DNA from 2 places in the Streptomyces sp. NPDC002306 genome. Region 1 is predicted to be linked to the other one. Evidence: riboswitches for the same ligand, from Rfam matches in the RefSeq annotation. Region 1 holds a riboswitch; the other holds the start of a gene.
What was found. A riboswitch is a leader RNA that binds a small molecule or an ion and turns the genes downstream of it on or off. The one in region 1 is predicted to bind S-adenosylmethionine.
Positions count from the first base shown of each region.

Region 1 (7,764 bases):
GGTGGCCGCCGTGGCCGTCGTCACCGGACGGCCGGCCGCGGTGGCCGTGCGGCACGGCGGCTTCGACGGCGTCCCCGGCCTGGAGCACCTGGTCGTCCTCGGCCACTACGGCGCCGAGCGCTGGGAGGCCCGCACCGGCACCGTCACCGCCCCGCCGCCGCACCCCGGCGTCGCCGCGGTACGGGCCGAGCTGCCGGGGTTCCTCGACACGATCGGCGCCTGGCGGGGCACCTGGATCGAGGAGAAGGGCCGGGCACTCGCCGTCCACACCCGCCGCGCCGAGGATCCGCAGGCCGCCTTCGAGGCGCTGCGCGGCCCCCTCGCCGAGCTGGCCGCCCGGCACGGCCTGATCGTCGAGCCGGGCCGTATGGTCCTCGAACTGCGGCCGCCGGGCATGGACAAGGGCGTCGCCCTCCAGGAGTTCGCCCGCGAGCTCGCCGCCGAGTCCCTCGTCTACGCCGGTGACGACCTGGGCGACCTGCCCGCCTTCGCCGCCGTCGACAAACTCCGCTCCGACGGCGTCCCGGGGCTGCTGGTGTGCAGCGGCAGCGACGAGGTCGCCGAACTGAGGGACCGGGCGGACCTGGTGGTGAACGGCCCGGAAGGGGTCGTGGACCTGCTGCGCGCGCTGGCGGCCCGGCTCGGCTGACCGGCCCGCCCCGCGGCACCGCGCGAGCGTGCGCTCAGTCCCTCAGCGCACCGAGCTGGTCGAGGAACCACTGGGCCGGCGGCAGCGCGGTCGCCGCGGCGGCCAGGCGCTTCGTCCGCTCCGCCCGCTCGGGCAGCGGCATCAGCAGCGCCTCGTGCAGGGCCCGCGCGGTGCCGACCACGTCGTACGGATTGACGGTGATCGCGTCCTCGCGCAGCTCCTCGTAGGCACCCGCCTCCCGCGACAGCACCAGCGCGCACCCCTCGTCGGAGACCACCGGCACCTCCTTCGCGACCAGGTTCATGCCGTCCCGGATCGGGTTCACGAGGGCGACGTCGGCCAGCCGGTACGCGGCCAGCGAGCGCGCGAAGTCGTCCTTCACATGCAGCACGACCGGAGTCCATCCCGGTGTCCCGTAGGCGGCGTTGATCTCGTCCGCGAGCCGCTGCACCTCGGCCGTGTAGTCGCGGTAGACGGCGAGGTCCTGCCGGGAGGGGTAGGCGAAGGCGACGTGCACGACCCGCTCGCGCCACTCCGGGTGGTCGTCGAGCAGCTGCCGATACGCCAGCAGGCCCCGCACGATGTTCTTCGACAGCTCGGTCCGGTCGACCCGCACGATCGTCCTGCGACCCTCGCCGATCTCCGTCCGCAGCGCGGCCATCCGCTCGCCGACGTCGGCCTGGTGGGACCGGGCGCGCAGGAACTCGGCGTCGGCCCCGAGGCCGTGCACGCCGATCACCGTGGTGCGGGCCGGACCCCCTGAGGCCGGCGTGTGCTCGATCGCCGCGCCCGGCTCGCCGGCCGGTCCGGTCGGGCGGATCCGCTCGGGATCCACCTCCCCGGCGCACTCCGTGAAGGCGCGCGCCCACCGCCGGGTGAGGAAGCCCAGCCGGTCCGCGCCGAGCATGCCCCGCACGATCTGCTCGCGGATGTCGTCCGGCAGCATCCGGAAGTAGTCCGGCGGTGCCCAGGGCGTGTGCGAGAAGTGGCCGATGCGCAGGTCGGGGCGGAGTTCGCGGAGCATGCCCGGCACCAGTGTCAGGTGGTAGTCCTGCACGATCGCCGTGGCCCCGTCGGCCGCGTCCTCGGCCAGCGCCCGCGCGAAGGCGCGGTTGTATCTCTCGTACGACGTCCACCGGCGCCGGAACTCCGCGTCGAAGGCCGGCTCCAGCGGTGTCTGGTAGAGCATGTGGTGGACGAACCAGAGCACGGAGTTGGCGATGCCGTTGTAGGCGTCGGCGTGCACGTCGGCCGGGATGTCCAGCATCCGCACCCCGCTCTCGCCCACACCGCGCCGGACCGCCTCGCGGTCGCCGTCGGACAGGGCGGAGCACACCCACAGCGCCCCCGCGTCCGGCCCGATGGCGGACAGGCCCGAGACCAGCCCGCCGCCGCCCCTGCGGGCGTGCAGCGAGCCGTCCTCGCGCACCTCGTACGAAACCGGGCCGCGATTGGACGCGACCAGCACCTCAGCACCGTGCGTGGAAGCCATACGCCTCAACCTAGCCCGGCCCGGAAACGCTCAAACGTGCGGCAGGCCCGCACAGTCCGGGGATATTTGTATACGACCGCTGGTGACCGTCACTCCGCGCGCGCGTCACGCGACCTTCCGTGACGCGTACTCCGCGATCTCGGCCATGGGCGGACGCTCCTCCGTGTCCACGGAGTACGTGCGTGGCTCGAAGCCGTCGGGGCCCCGCTCGAACTGGGTGAGAGAGGGCCGGATCAGGTGGCCGCGGGCCATGCGCAGCTGTGCGGTGCGGTAGATCGCGGCGGCCATCCGGCCCAGCGCCTGCCCGTCCTGGTGCCGGTGCTTGCGCACCCCGACGTCCACCTGGGCCAGGGCGTCGAGACCCACCAGGTGCAGCGAGTCGACCAGCATGCCGAGCTCCACGCCGTAGCCGACGGGGAAGGGGAGCTGTTCCAGCAGGGAGCGGCGGGCGGCGTACTCGCCGCCGAGCGGCTGCACGAATCCGGCCAGCCGCGGCCAGTGCATGTTCAGCAGCGGGCGGGCCATCAGCTCGGTGACCCGGCCGCCCTGGCCGGCCGTACGGCCGGAGTCGAGCACGTCGGCCCCGGTGCCCAGCGGGCGGTCGTACATGGCCTTGACCAGGTCGATGCCGGGGTCGGTGAGCAGCGGCCCCACGATCCCGGAGACGAAGTCGGAGGAGAACTCCTTCAGGTCGGCGTCGATGAAACAGACGATGTCCCCACGGGTGACCAGGAGCGACCGCCAGAGCACCTCGCCCTTGCCCGGCACGGCCGGGACGCGGGGCAGGATGTCGTCGCGGTGGACGACCCGGGCGCCCGCGGCGGCGGCCACCGCGGAGGTGCGGTCGGTGGATCCCGAGTCGACGACGACGATCTCGTCGACGAGCGGGACCTGCTGCATGAGGTCGTGACGGATCACGGCGACGATGTCGCCGACCGTCTCCTCCTCGTTCAGCGCGGGCAGGACGACGGAGACCGACTGGCCCCTGGCGCGCTTCGCGGCGAGGATCTTGTGGAGCGGGCGATCGGTCACGGACCAGGAGCGTGTGCTCAGCCAGCGCTCGACTTCTTCCAGCACAGTGGCGGCTCCTTCTACGTTCTCGCGGCGGGAGGTGGTGCCTGTCGTGCCGACGGCTGACGGGCCCGGGCATCTCGCGGTTCGGACGGTTATCTCAACTGTCCTGGCCTTCGGTTACAGTCTTGAACAACGCGGATGACCATCGCATGTCCAGGGTGGCCCCGCCGTTCACAACTTCATACCGCTCATCCAGAGGGGCAGAGGGATACGGCCCGATGAAGCCCCGGCAACCCTCCAGTCGGTTCTCGTTCACGCGAGGCTCCCGGCTCGGGAAGGTGCCAAATCCGTCTCACGGCGAGGTGCGCCGTGAGGAAGATGAGGAGAAAGGGCCTCGCCTCCATGGCTGTGCAGACCGCTGCAAGCACCACCAACTCCGTCGATCTGGGCCCCGCCGCGGCGCTTTCCTGCCGCGAGTGCGGACACCGCGTGCCGCTCGGCCCGGTCTTCGCCTGCGAGGAGTGTTTCGGCCCGCTCGAGATCGCCTACGACTTCTCGGCCTACGACACCGAGGAGCTCCGCAAGCGCATCGAGGCGGGCCCCGCGAACATCTGGCGCTACGCCCCGCTGCTGCCCGTCCCGGCCGACGTGGCGACCAAGCCCAACATCAACCCCGGCTGGACCAAGCTCGTCCAGGCCGACAACCTGGCGCGCGAGCTCGGGGTGACCGGCGGGCTGTACGTGAAGGACGACTCCGGCAACCCGACGCACTCCTTCAAGGACCGGGTCGTCGCCCAGGCCCTGGAGGCCGCGCGCGCCTTCGGCTTCACCACCCTCTCCTGCTCCTCCACCGGCAACCTGGCCGGCGCGGTCGGCGCCGCCGCCGCGCGGGCCGGCCTGCGCTCCTGCGTCTTCATCCCGCACGACCTGGAGCAGGGCAAGATCGTCATGGCCGCGGTCTACGGCGGTGAACTCGTCGGCATCGAGGGCAACTACGACGACGTGAACCGCTTCTGCTCCGAGCTGATCGGCGACCCGGCCGGCGAGGGCTGGGGCTTCGTCAACGTCAACCTGCGGCCGTACTACGCGGAGGGCTCGAAGACCCTCGCGTACGAGATCTGCGAGCAGCTCGGCTGGCGGCTGCCCGACCAGCTGGTCGTCCCGATCGCCTCGGGCTCCCAGCTCACGAAGATCGACAAGGGGCTCCAGGAACTGATCAGGCTCGGGCTGGTCGAGGACCGGCCGTACAAGATCTTCGGCGCGCAGGCGGAGGGCTGCTCGCCGGTGTCCGTGGCGTACAAGGCCGGCCACGACGTGGTGCGGCCGCAGAAGCCGGACACCATCGCCAAGTCCCTCGCCATCGGCAACCCGGCCGACGGGCCGTACGTCCTCGACATCGCGCGCCGCACGGGCGGTGCCGTGGAGGACGTGACGGACGAGCAGATCGTGGACGCGATCAAGCTGCTGGCGCGGACCGAGGGGATCTTCGCGGAGACGGCGGGCGGGGTGACGGTGGGCGTGACGAAGAAGCTCATCGAGGCCGGCCTGCTCGACCCGACGAAGACGACCGTCGTGCTGAACACCGGCGACGGCCTGAAGACCCTGGACGCGGTGGCCGGCACCGGCCTCACCACGACGATCCGCCCGAACCTGGACTCCTTCCGAGAGGCTGGCCTCGCATCATGAGCGTCAACGTCCGCATCCCCACCATCCTGCGCACCTACACCGGCGGCCAGGCCGAGGTGAGCGCCGAGGGCGCGACCCTCGCCGAGGTCATCTCCGACCTGGAGAAGAACCACACCGGCATCGCGGGCCGCGTCCTGGACGACGAGGGCAAGCTGCGCCGGTTCGTCAACGTGTACGTGAACGACGACGACGTCCGCTTCGAGCAGGGCCTGGCGACCGCGACCCCGGACGGCGCGGGTGTCTCCATCATTCCGGCGGTCGCCGGAGGCTGATCATTACCATCGGTAACCGAGATTACCGAGAGTTCATCGAATTGCCCCCTCCGTGAGAGAAGCGGAGGGGGCAATTCAGTGTGGTTGAGCGCGGTACAGTTGGGGAAGCCGCCCCCGATTCCAGGGCGGGCGACCTTCGCAGCCCGCTGGACTGCCGATAAGAAGCAGCCAAAGTATGCAGGCCTTTTGCGCCTTTCGCTCCCTATGCCTGGCCCAACTTGCCCTGAAACCAGGCGAATTGTAGGTAGATTCCGGACCCGTCATGCCCGGATTTCTCGTCCGATTGACCTGTTGCAGACGGCAGTTGGACAGATACATTCAGCCGCGGTCGACGCGTTCCGGCGCACGCCCCCGGCCAATGGGGGGTGAGGTCTGACCCGGATTCGCGAAGTGCGGATCTGTGCAAGGGCCAGTAATAGGGGAGTTAGGCATGGCTCAGGGCACCGTCAAGTGGTTCAACGCGGAGAAGGGGTACGGCTTCATCGCGGTCGACGGTGGTGCGGACGTGTTCGTCCACTACAGCGCGATCCAGATGGACGGGTACCGCACCCTGGAAGAGGGCCAGCGGGTCGATTTCGAGATCTCGCAGGGTCAGAAGGGGCCGCAGGCGGACATGGTCCGCCTGGCGACCGGCTGAAGCACGCGCCGACTTACTGCAGCGACGTTCTTCTGTACTGCTCGAAGGGCTCGTATCCCACGGGGTGCGAGCCCTTCGGCCTGCCCGGGGTCCGCCGCGCGCGCCCCCGGATCACCGGCCCGCGCCGGCGTCCGTCCGTCACCCGACCGCCGCCTCCCGTCGTGCCTGCCGCGCGGGCGCACCTTGCACTCGGGCGGGGCGAGTGCTAATCATTGGCGTTAGCACTCTGAAGGTGAGAGTGATAACGAAGGACCGGTTCGGTGAGGCCCGCAGGCCAGGTGGTGCAAGGAACCACGGGGCAGGCAGGCCGTCCGTCGCGGGCGCCAGCGCGGTCCGGAGCAATCCACCCCAGTCCGGGAGGACCACTTCACATGGCCAAGATCATCGCGTTCGACGAGGAGGCACGGCGCGGTCTCGAGCGCGGGATGAACCAGCTCGCCGACGCCGTCAAGGTCACCCTTGGCCCCAAGGGCCGCAACGTCGTCCTCGAGAAGAAGTGGGGCGCCCCCACGATCACCAACGATGGTGTTTCCATCGCCAAGGAGATCGAGCTCGAGGACCCGTACGAGAAGATCGGCGCCGAGCTGGTCAAGGAAGTCGCCAAGAAGACGGACGACGTCGCCGGCGACGGTACGACCACCGCGACCGTGCTCGCCCAGGCGCTGGTCCGTGAGGGCCTGCGCAACGTGGCCGCCGGTGCCAACCCGATGGCCCTCAAGCGTGGTATCGAGAAGGCCGTCGAGGCCGTCTCCGGTGCCCTGCTGGAGCAGGCCAAGGATGTCGAGACCAAGGAGCAGATCGCTTCCACGGCCTCCATCTCCGCCGCCGACACCCAGATCGGCGAGCTCATCGCCGAGGCGATGGACAAGGTCGGCAAGGAAGGCGTCATCACCGTCGAGGAGTCCCAGACCTTCGGTCTGGAGCTGGAGCTCACCGAGGGTATGCGCTTCGACAAGGGCTACATCTCGGCGTACTTCGCCACCGACATGGAGCGTATGGAGGCGTCGCTCGACGACCCGTACATCCTGATCGCCAACTCCAAGATCGGTTCCGTCAAGGACCTGCTCCCGCTCCTGGAGAAGGTCATGCAGTCGGGCAAGCCGCTGCTGATCATCGCCGAGGACGTCGAGGGCGAGGCCCTGTCGACCCTGGTCGTCAACAAGATCCGTGGCACCTTCAAGTCCGTCGCCGTCAAGGCCCCGGGCTTCGGTGACCGCCGTAAGGCCATGCTCGGCGACATCGCCATCCTCACGGGCGGCGAGGTCATCTCCGAGGAGGTCGGCCTCAAGCTGGAGAACGCGACCCTGGACCTCCTGGGCCGCGCCCGCAAGGTCGTCATCACCAAGGACGAGACGACGATCGTCGACGGCTCCGGTGACACCGACCAGGTCCAGGGCCGGGTCAACCAGATCCGCGCCGAGATCGAGAACTCGGACTCGGACTACGACCGCGAGAAGCTCCAGGAGCGCCTGGCGAAGCTGGCCGGCGGCGTGGCCGTCATCAAGGCCGGTGCCGCCACCGAGGTCGAGCTCAAGGAGCGCAAGCACCGCATCGAGGACGCCGTCCGCAACGCGAAGGCGGCCGTCGAGGAGGGCATCGTCGCCGGTGGTGGCGTGGCCCTGCTCCAGGCCTCCTCGGTCTTCGAGAAGCTCGAGCTCTCGGGTGACGAGGCGACCGGCGCCAACGCCGTGAAGCTCGCGCTGGAGGCCCCGCTCAAGCAGATCGCCGTCAACGGTGGTCTCGAGGGTGGCGTCATCGTCGAGAAGGTGCGCAACCTGCCCGTCGGCCACGGCCTGAACGCCGCGACCGGTGAGTACGTCGACATGATCGCCGAAGGCATCATCGACCCGGCGAAGGTCACGCGCTCTGCCCTGCAGAACGCCGCCTCCATCGCCGCGCTGTTCCTCACCACCGAGGCCGTCATCGCCGACAAGCCGGAGAAGTCCGCGGCTCCGGCCGGCGGCGGCATGCCGGGCGGTGACATGGACTTCTGATCCTTCGCGCACCGCGAGGA
Region 1 covers NZ_JBSFCK010000008.1:125,188-132,951, forward strand. Annotated here, with positions in the region: gene otsB (trehalose-phosphatase) at 1-649, shown strand, start outside; gene ACWCQK_RS18220 (alpha,alpha-trehalose-phosphate synthase (UDP-forming)) at 684-2,141, opposite strand; gene ACWCQK_RS18225 (glucosyl-3-phosphoglycerate synthase) at 2,247-3,218, opposite strand; SAM riboswitch class I at 3,401-3,540, shown strand; gene thrC (threonine synthase) at 3,558-4,841, shown strand; gene ACWCQK_RS18235 (MoaD/ThiS family protein) at 4,838-5,113, shown strand; gene ACWCQK_RS18240 (cold-shock protein) at 5,544-5,750, shown strand; gene groL (chaperonin GroEL) at 6,122-7,744, shown strand.

Region 2 (7,764 bases), on a different contig from region 1:
GACCTGATCGCGATGGTGCGGGTGCGCCAGCACGAGGATCTGGCGGAGGTCATCCCGGGCCGGATCAGCAAGATCCCCGGCGTGGAGGGCACGGACACGCACGTGGCCTTCCGGACGTACTCCCAGCACGACCTGGAGGCGGCGTTCGCGATCGGTCTCGACTCCTGACCACCGCCTCCCGGGACCGCGCGGTCAGGCCGCCGGGACGCAGCGGCCGTCCTCGGTCCGGTACCGCCACTTCGCGCCGTCCCTGACCAGCTCCCGCACCGCGGTCACGAACCGCTCCACGTGCTCGTCCGGCGTCCCCGCGCCGAAGCTCACCCGGATCGCGTTGAGGGACTTCTCGCCCGGCGCGGCCTCGGGGGCACCGCACTCGCCCTGGTCGCCGGGGTCGCCGCCCAGCAGGGTGCGCACCAGCGGGTGGGCGCAGAACAGACCGTCGCGGACGCCGATGCCGTACTCGGCGGAGAGCGCGGCGGCGAAGTGGGAGCTGTTCCAGCCCTCCACGACGAAGGAGATCACGCCCACACGCGGGGCGTCGTCGCCGAAGAGCGACAGGATCCGCACCTCCGGGACCTCGGCGAGGCCCGCCCGGACCGTGTCGATGAGGTGCCGCTCGCGGGCCACGAGGGTGTCGAAGCCGGCCTCGGTGAGGGCCTTGCAGGCGGAGGCGATCGCGTAGGCGCCGATCACGTTGGGCGAGCCCGCCTCGTGCCGGGCGGCGCCCTCGTGCCACTCCACGTCCACTGCCCCGTCCGCGCGCCGGGTCACCCGGCGGCTGGCGCCGCCACCCGCGAGGTACGGCTCGGCCGCGCGCAGCCAGTCGGCACGGCCGGCCAGGACGCCGGAGCCGAACGGGGCGTACAGCTTGTGGCCGGAGAAGGCGACCCAGTCGACGTCGAGGTCACGGACGGACACCGGGTGGTGCGGGGCGAGCTGGGCGGCGTCCAGGACGATGCGGGCGCCGTGCGCGTGGGCCACGGCCGCCAGTTCGCGCACGGGCCACAGCTCCCCGGTGACGTTCGAGGCGCCGGTGACACAGACCAGGGCCGGTCCGTGCGGGTCGCGGCCGGCGAGGGCGCGCTCCAGGCCCGCCACCGCCTGACCCGGGGTGCGGGGGGCGTCGAGGCAGGTGACCCGGGCGTTCTTCCAGGGCAGCAGCGAGGCGTGGTGCTCGGTCTCGAAGACGAAGACCTGGCAGTCGGCGGGCAGCGCGGCCGCCAGCAGGTTCAGGGAGTCGGTGGTCGACCGGGTGAAGACCACCTGGTCGTCGGTCCGGCAGCCGAGGAACTCCGCGACGGTCGCGCGGGCGTTCTCGAAGAGGTCCGTGGAGAGCTGGGAGAGGTAGCCGGCGCCGCGGTGGACGCTGCCGTAGTACGGCGCGTACGCCGCCACGTCGTCCCAGACGCGCTGGAGGGCGGGGGCGCTGGCCGCGTAGTCGAGCGCCGCGTAGGTGACTTCGCCGCCCGTGACCAGCGGGACGGTGACATCCCGCCCCAGAACGGGCATCTGGTGACAAATGGTCTGGTCGGCGGCAGCGGTGGGGACGGACATGGGTACTCCCGTGAGAAGCAAGGCGGAACCACCACGCGAGCCGCGCCGGGCGCGAGCGTGGGGAGGGTGAAAGGGGTACGCGGAGGCGGGGCTCTACGCCCTATCGCATTCGCTTGCTCACGGAAGGCTCCCTCGAGGACCAGGACCCCTGGTGCCGCGCTCGCTCAGGAGCGTTCGAGGGGTCCGCGCTTGCCGTGGACCTCGCTGCCCACGACCTGGTCTTCACCCGGGGCACCCCGCCACGGACGGAGGGTTGCCGGACAGTCGGCCGGGGCCTCATGACTGTCACTCATGACCTGGTTCACCATCCTGCCACACGGTCATCGACGCGCAAGGCGCGGTCCGAATCCTGGACCGCGCCTCGCGTCGCACCGGCCGGGGGTCAGGCGTTGCCGACCGATCGGGGGGTCAGGCGTTGCCGACCGATCGGGGGGTCAGGCGTTGCTGACGGCCACCCAGCGCTCCAGCGTCCGCTTGGCCGCGCCCGAGTCGATCGACTCGGCCGCGGCGGCCATGCCGGCCCGGATCTGCTCGGCCAGCGTCCCGGTGCCGGGCTCCAGCGCCACCAGCGCCGCCGCGGAGTTCAGCAGCACCGCGTCCCGCACCGGGCCCCTCTCGCCGTTCAGCAGCCGGCGCGCCACGTCCGCGTTGAACGACGCGTCGGCACCGCGCAGCGCCTCCACCGGCACCAGCTCGACACCGACATCGCGCGGGTCGAAAGTCTCCTCGGTCACCTTGCCGTCCCGGACGATCCACACCCGGGAGGTGGCCGTCGTGGTGAGCTCGTCGAGACCGTCGTCGCCGCGGAAGACCAGCGAGGAGTTGCCGCGCTCGGCGAAGACGCCGGCGATGATCGGCGCCACCCGCGGATCGGCCACCCCGACCGCCTGGGCCCGTACCTTCGCCGGGTTGGTCAGCGGACCGAGGAAGTTGAACACCGTCCGGATGCCCAACTGCCCGCGCGCCGCCGCCACATGACGCAACGCCGGATGGAACTTCACCGCGAAGCAGAAGGTGATCCCGGCCTCCTCGGCGACCTCCGCCACCCGCTTCGGCGTCAGTTCGAGATTGACCCCGAGCTTCTCCAGCACGTCCGAGGCACCCGACGCCGACGACGCCGCCCGGTTGCCGTGCTTGACGACCTTGGCGCCGGTGCCGGCGATGACGATGGAGGACATCGTGGAGATGTTCACCGTCTTCGCGCCGTCGCCGCCCGTGCCGACGATGTCGACGGTGGCGCCCGGCACGTGGATGACGTTCGCGTGTTCGTACATCGCCTGGACCAGGCCCGTGATCTCCTGGACGGTCTCGCCCTTGGCCCGCAGCGCCACCACGAACCCGGCGATCTGGGCGTCGGTCGCCTCGCCGCGCATGATCCGGTCCATGGCCCAGGCGGTGCTCTCCGCGCTCTGGTCACGGCCCTCCAGCAGACCGTTCAGTACCGCGGGCCAGGAACGGCCCGCCGCGATGTCGCCTCCAGCGGGGGTCACAGCGCTCATCAGCCGCTCCTGGTTCGTAGACGGTTCGCGGACGGTTCGCGGACCCGAAAAAGCTGGTTACACCCTATCCAGCGCCGGGCACCGCGAAGGGCCCCGCCCGGAGACCGGACGGGGCCCTTCTGTGCGCGTGGCGAGCGCAGCGATCAGTGGTGGCCGTGGCCGCTCGTGATCTCCTTGTACTCGTCGACGGTCGGCTTCGGGATCTGGCTGTCCTCGTCGAAGTACGCCTTGCTGAGCTTGGCGCGCAGCTTCTCGGAGCCCGTCACCTTGCGCTCGACACCGTTCTCGTCGACCGCGGGGCCGATCGCGAGCGGCTGGTACTGGTCGTGCGCGGTGATGGTGTGCAGCTGCTCCTGGCTGAGCGGCTCGTGCACCTCGATGAACTCGCCGTGCGGCAGGCGCTTGATGGTGCCGGTCTCGCGACCGTGCAGCACCTTGTCCCGGTCCCGGCGCTGGAGGCCGAGGCAGATCCGCTTGGTGAGGAGGAACGCGATGACCGGTCCGACGAAGAAGAAGATCCGGACGAACCAGGTGATCGAGTTGATCGACAGGTGGAGGTGGGTGGCCCAGAGGTCGTTGCCACCGCCGACCAGCGTGACCATGTAGATCGTGACCCAGGCGACGCCCAGCGCCGTACGGGTCGGCGCGTTGCGCGGGCGGTCCAGGATGTGGTGCTCACGCTTGTCGCCGGTGACCCAGGCCTCGATGAACGGGTAGACCGCCAGCGCGGCGAGCACGACACCGAAGAGGACCAGCGGGACGAACACGCCCAGGACGAGCGTGTGACCCCAGAAGTTGACCTCCCAGCCCGGCATGAAGCGGATGAGACCCTCGGCGAAGCCCATGTACCAGTCGGGCTGGGCGCCGGTGGACACCTGGTCCGGCCGGTAGGGGCCGATGGCCCAGATCGGGTTGATCTGCGCGATGGCCGCGATGACCGCGATGACACCGAAGACCAGGAAGAAGAAGCCTCCGGCCTTGGCCGTGTAGACCGGCAGCAGCGGCATGCCGACGACGTTCTTGTTGCTCTTGCCGGGGCCCGCGAACTGCGTGTGCTTGTGGTAGAAGACCAGGATCAGGTGGCCCACGACCAGGCCGAGCATGATGCCCGGCAGCAGCAGGATGTGGATCGAGTAGAACCGCCCCACGAAGTCGTGGCCCGGGAACTCACCGCCGAAGAGGAAGTACGAGATGTACGTGCCGACGATCGGCGTGGCCAGGATCGCGCCCTCGGTGAAGCGGACACCGGTGCCGGAGAGCAGGTCGTCCGGGAGCGAGTAGCCGGTGAAACCGGTGAACATGCCCAGGACGAACAGCAGGAAGCCGAACAGCCAGTTGATCTCACGCGGCTTGCGGAACGCGCCCGTGAAGAACACGCGCATCATGTGCACGAACATGCCGGCGAGGAAGATCAGCGCCGCCCAGTGGTGGATCTGCCGGATGAGCAGACCACCGCGCACGTCGAAGGAGATGTGCAGGGTGGAGTTGAACGCCTCCGACATCAGCTGTCCCTGGAGCGGGACGTAGCTGCCGTGGTACACCACCTCGTTCATCGACGGGTGGAAGAACAGCGTCAGGTACACACCCGTGAGGATGATGATGATGAAGCTGTAGAGGCAGACCTCACCCAACATGAACGACCAGTGGTCGGGGAAGATCTTGCGCATGTTGGACTTGGCCAGGGAGTAGATCCCGAGCCTGCCGTCGGCCCAGTCGGCGACACGCTCGCCGGCCGGCGCCTTCCCGCGCGAGCGGTCCGACGGGTTCGTGGTGCTGGTCGTAGTGCTCATCCGCGCTCCCAGAATGCAGGACCGACGGGCTCTTCGAAGTCGCCGAGCGCCTCGAGGTAGCCCTCGTCGTTCACGCCGATGCGGAGCTGCGGCAGGGCGTGACCGGCGGGGCCGAAGATCACCCGGGCGCCGTCGGAGAGGTCGAAGGTGGACTGGTGACAGGGGCACAGCACGTGGTGCGTCTGCTGCTCGTACAGCGAGATCGGGCAGCCCACGTGGGTGCAGATCTTGGAGTACGCCACGATGCCCTCGTACGACCACTCGAGCTCGCGCTTGTCCTTGATGTTCTCCGGCTGGAGCCGGACGATCATCAGGGCCGCCTTGGCGATCTCGTTCTGGAACTCCTCGTCGTGCTCCTCCAGGCCCTCGGGCTTGGCGAAGGTGAGCGAGCCCACGGCCACGTCCGAGGCGCGCAGCGGCTCGTTCGTGTTCATGTTGACGAGCAGCTTGCCCTTGGACCACAGGGTGTGGCGGAGCGAGGTCCCGGGCAGCGGGCCGAGGTCGCGCAGCAGCATGACGCCGGAGAGCGGGAACAGGGCCAGCGCGCCGAACATCGTGTTGCGGATCAGCTTGCGACGGCCGAGCGCGGACTCCTGGGCGCCCTGCTTGAAGTCGGCCATGACCTTGGCCCTGACCTCCGGCGGCGCCGCGATCGCGTGCCGCTCGTCGGTGATCTCGACATCGGACATCAGGGTGCGGGCCCAGTGGACCGCACCCGCGCCGATGCTGAACAGCGCCGTGCCCAGGGTCAGGCCGAGGGCGAAGTTCAGCGCGCTGAGGTGGCCGATCGGGAACACGAAGATCGACTTGTCGGACGGGATCGTCACGTACGAGGCGATGAAGCCGGCGGTGGCCAGCATCGACAGCGTGAACAGGAAGGCGACCGCACGCTCGGACCGCTTGGCGGCCCGCTCGTCGATGTCCTGGATCCGGTGCTCGTGGGGCGGCAGCCCCGGGTCGGCGAACGGGTTCTGCTCGTCCGCGACGTCTACGGCACCGTGCGCGTGGTCCTGCACAGCGGGCAGGTTCTCTTCTGGAGTGTCTTGGCTACTCATGACTTCTTGGCCTTTGCGGTCCGAGCGGCGACCCAGACGGCGACCGCGATCAGGGCACCGAGACCGAAGATCCACGCGAACAGACCCTCGCTGACCGGCCCGAGGCCGCCCAGTTCGAGACCGCCGGGGTTATTCGTCTCATCGCTGTTGACCGCGTTCAGGTACGCGATGACGTCCTTCTTGTTCTGCTCCGACATGGTGGTGTCGGGGAACGAAGGCATGTTCTGCGGGCCGGTCTGCATGGCCTCGTAGATGTGCTTGGGGTCCACACCTTCAAGGTCCGGCGCGAACTTGCCCTTGGTCAGGGCACCGCCCTTACCGGTGAAGTTGTGGCACTGCGCGCAGTTGGTGCGGAAGAGTTCGCCACCCTTGGCGATGTCCGCGCCGTCGGGGCCGTACTGCGCCGAGGTGGGGACGTTCGGGCCGGCGCCCAGCGAGGCGATGTACGCCGCGAGCTGGTCGATGTCGGCCTGGCTGTAGATGTTCTTCTTCTTCACCACCTGGGGACCTTCGGAGGTCGCCGCCGGCATACGCCCGGTCGCGACCTGGAAGTCCACGGCCGCTGCGCCCACGCCGACCAGGCTCGGTCCGTCGGAGCTGCCCTGACCGCCGGTGCCGTGGCAGCTGGCGCAGCCGACGGCGTAGAGCTTCTTGCCCTCGTCGATGGCGAGGGACTGGGAGGTTTCATCGGCCTGCGCCTGGCTCGCGGGCGCGAACGCGGCGTACAGCCCCCCAGTGGCCGCCAGCGCGAGGAGTAGGACGACGACCGCCGCCAGCGGATGGCGTCGTCGTGCGGAGAGCTTTTTCACGGATTACCCCGGTGTCAGGATCTTCTGCGTCGATGCTTCTGGAAGGTGCGCGGGACGGGCCCGGCTACTTGATCATGTAGATCGTGGCGAAGAGGCCGATCCAGACGACATCGACGAAGTGCCAGTAGTAGGACACGACGATGGCCGCGGTCGCCTGCTCATGGGTGAACCTCTTGGCCGCGTACGTCCTGCCGAGGACGAACAGGAACGCGATCAGGCCGCCCGTCACGTGCATGCCGTGGAAGCCGGTGGTCAGGTAGAACACCGAGCCGTACGGGTCCGAGGAGAGCGAGAGCCCGTCCTTCTTCACCAGCTCGGTGTACTCGTAGATCTGACCGCCGATGAAGATCGCACCCATGATGAAGGTGATGATGAACCAGCCTCGGAGCTTCTTCACGTCACCGCGCTCGGCGGCGAAGACGCCGAGCTGGCAGGTGAGGGAGGAGAGCACCAGGATCGTGGTGTTCGTCGCCGAGAACGGGAAGTTCAGGGCGGACGCCATTTCCTTCCAGTGGTCGGGACCCGTCACCGATCGCAGGGTGAAGTACATCGCGAAGAGGGCCGCGAAGAACATCAGCTCGGAACTCAACCAGATGATGGTTCCGACGCTGGTGAGGTTCGGTCGGTTGACCGACGGGTGCGCGTGCCCGGTGTCTACTGTCGTTGCTGTCGCCACGACCGACATTATGTCGGTCCCTTATCCCGCCCTCACTCCGGGGGGTGCCGTTCGGAGTGTTCCCAGCGTGTGTAGTGCCCGTATGGCCCATCGAAGCGGTGTTCCAACAGGTGTTGACGGCCTGTTCAAGGGAGTAGCATCCGGCATCGGTTCAGTCCGTACGACGCTGACGTCTCGGAGGAAGCATGCAGCCGACCGCCACGGTGCTGGTCTACAGCGACGATTCCAACACCCGCGAACAGGTGCGGCTCGCGACCGGACGCCGGCCCGCTCCTGACGTACCCCCGGTCGAGTTCCTGGAGTGCGCGACCCAGGCCGCGGTGGAGCGTGAGTTGGCGCAGGGCGGGATCGACGTCTGTGTCCTGGACGGCGAGGCCGTGC
Region 2 covers NZ_JBSFCK010000005.1:2,514-10,277, reverse strand. Annotated here, with positions in the region: gene ACWCQK_RS12050 (Lrp/AsnC family transcriptional regulator) at 1-168, shown strand, start outside; gene ACWCQK_RS12045 (aminotransferase class V-fold PLP-dependent enzyme) at 193-1,554, opposite strand; SAM riboswitch class IV at 1,735-1,851, opposite strand; gene trpD (anthranilate phosphoribosyltransferase) at 1,989-3,053, opposite strand; gene qcrB (cytochrome bc1 complex cytochrome b subunit) at 3,197-4,843, opposite strand; gene qcrA (cytochrome bc1 complex Rieske iron-sulfur subunit) at 4,840-5,898, opposite strand; gene qcrC (cytochrome bc1 complex diheme cytochrome c subunit) at 5,895-6,707, opposite strand; gene ctaE (aa3-type cytochrome oxidase subunit III) at 6,772-7,392, opposite strand; gene ACWCQK_RS12015 (hypothetical protein) at 7,569-7,764, shown strand, end outside.
Region 2: linked by a shared signal. The riboswitch ahead of ACWCQK_RS12045 (aminotransferase class V-fold PLP-dependent enzyme) and the one ahead of thrC (threonine synthase) in region 1 are both predicted to bind S-adenosylmethionine.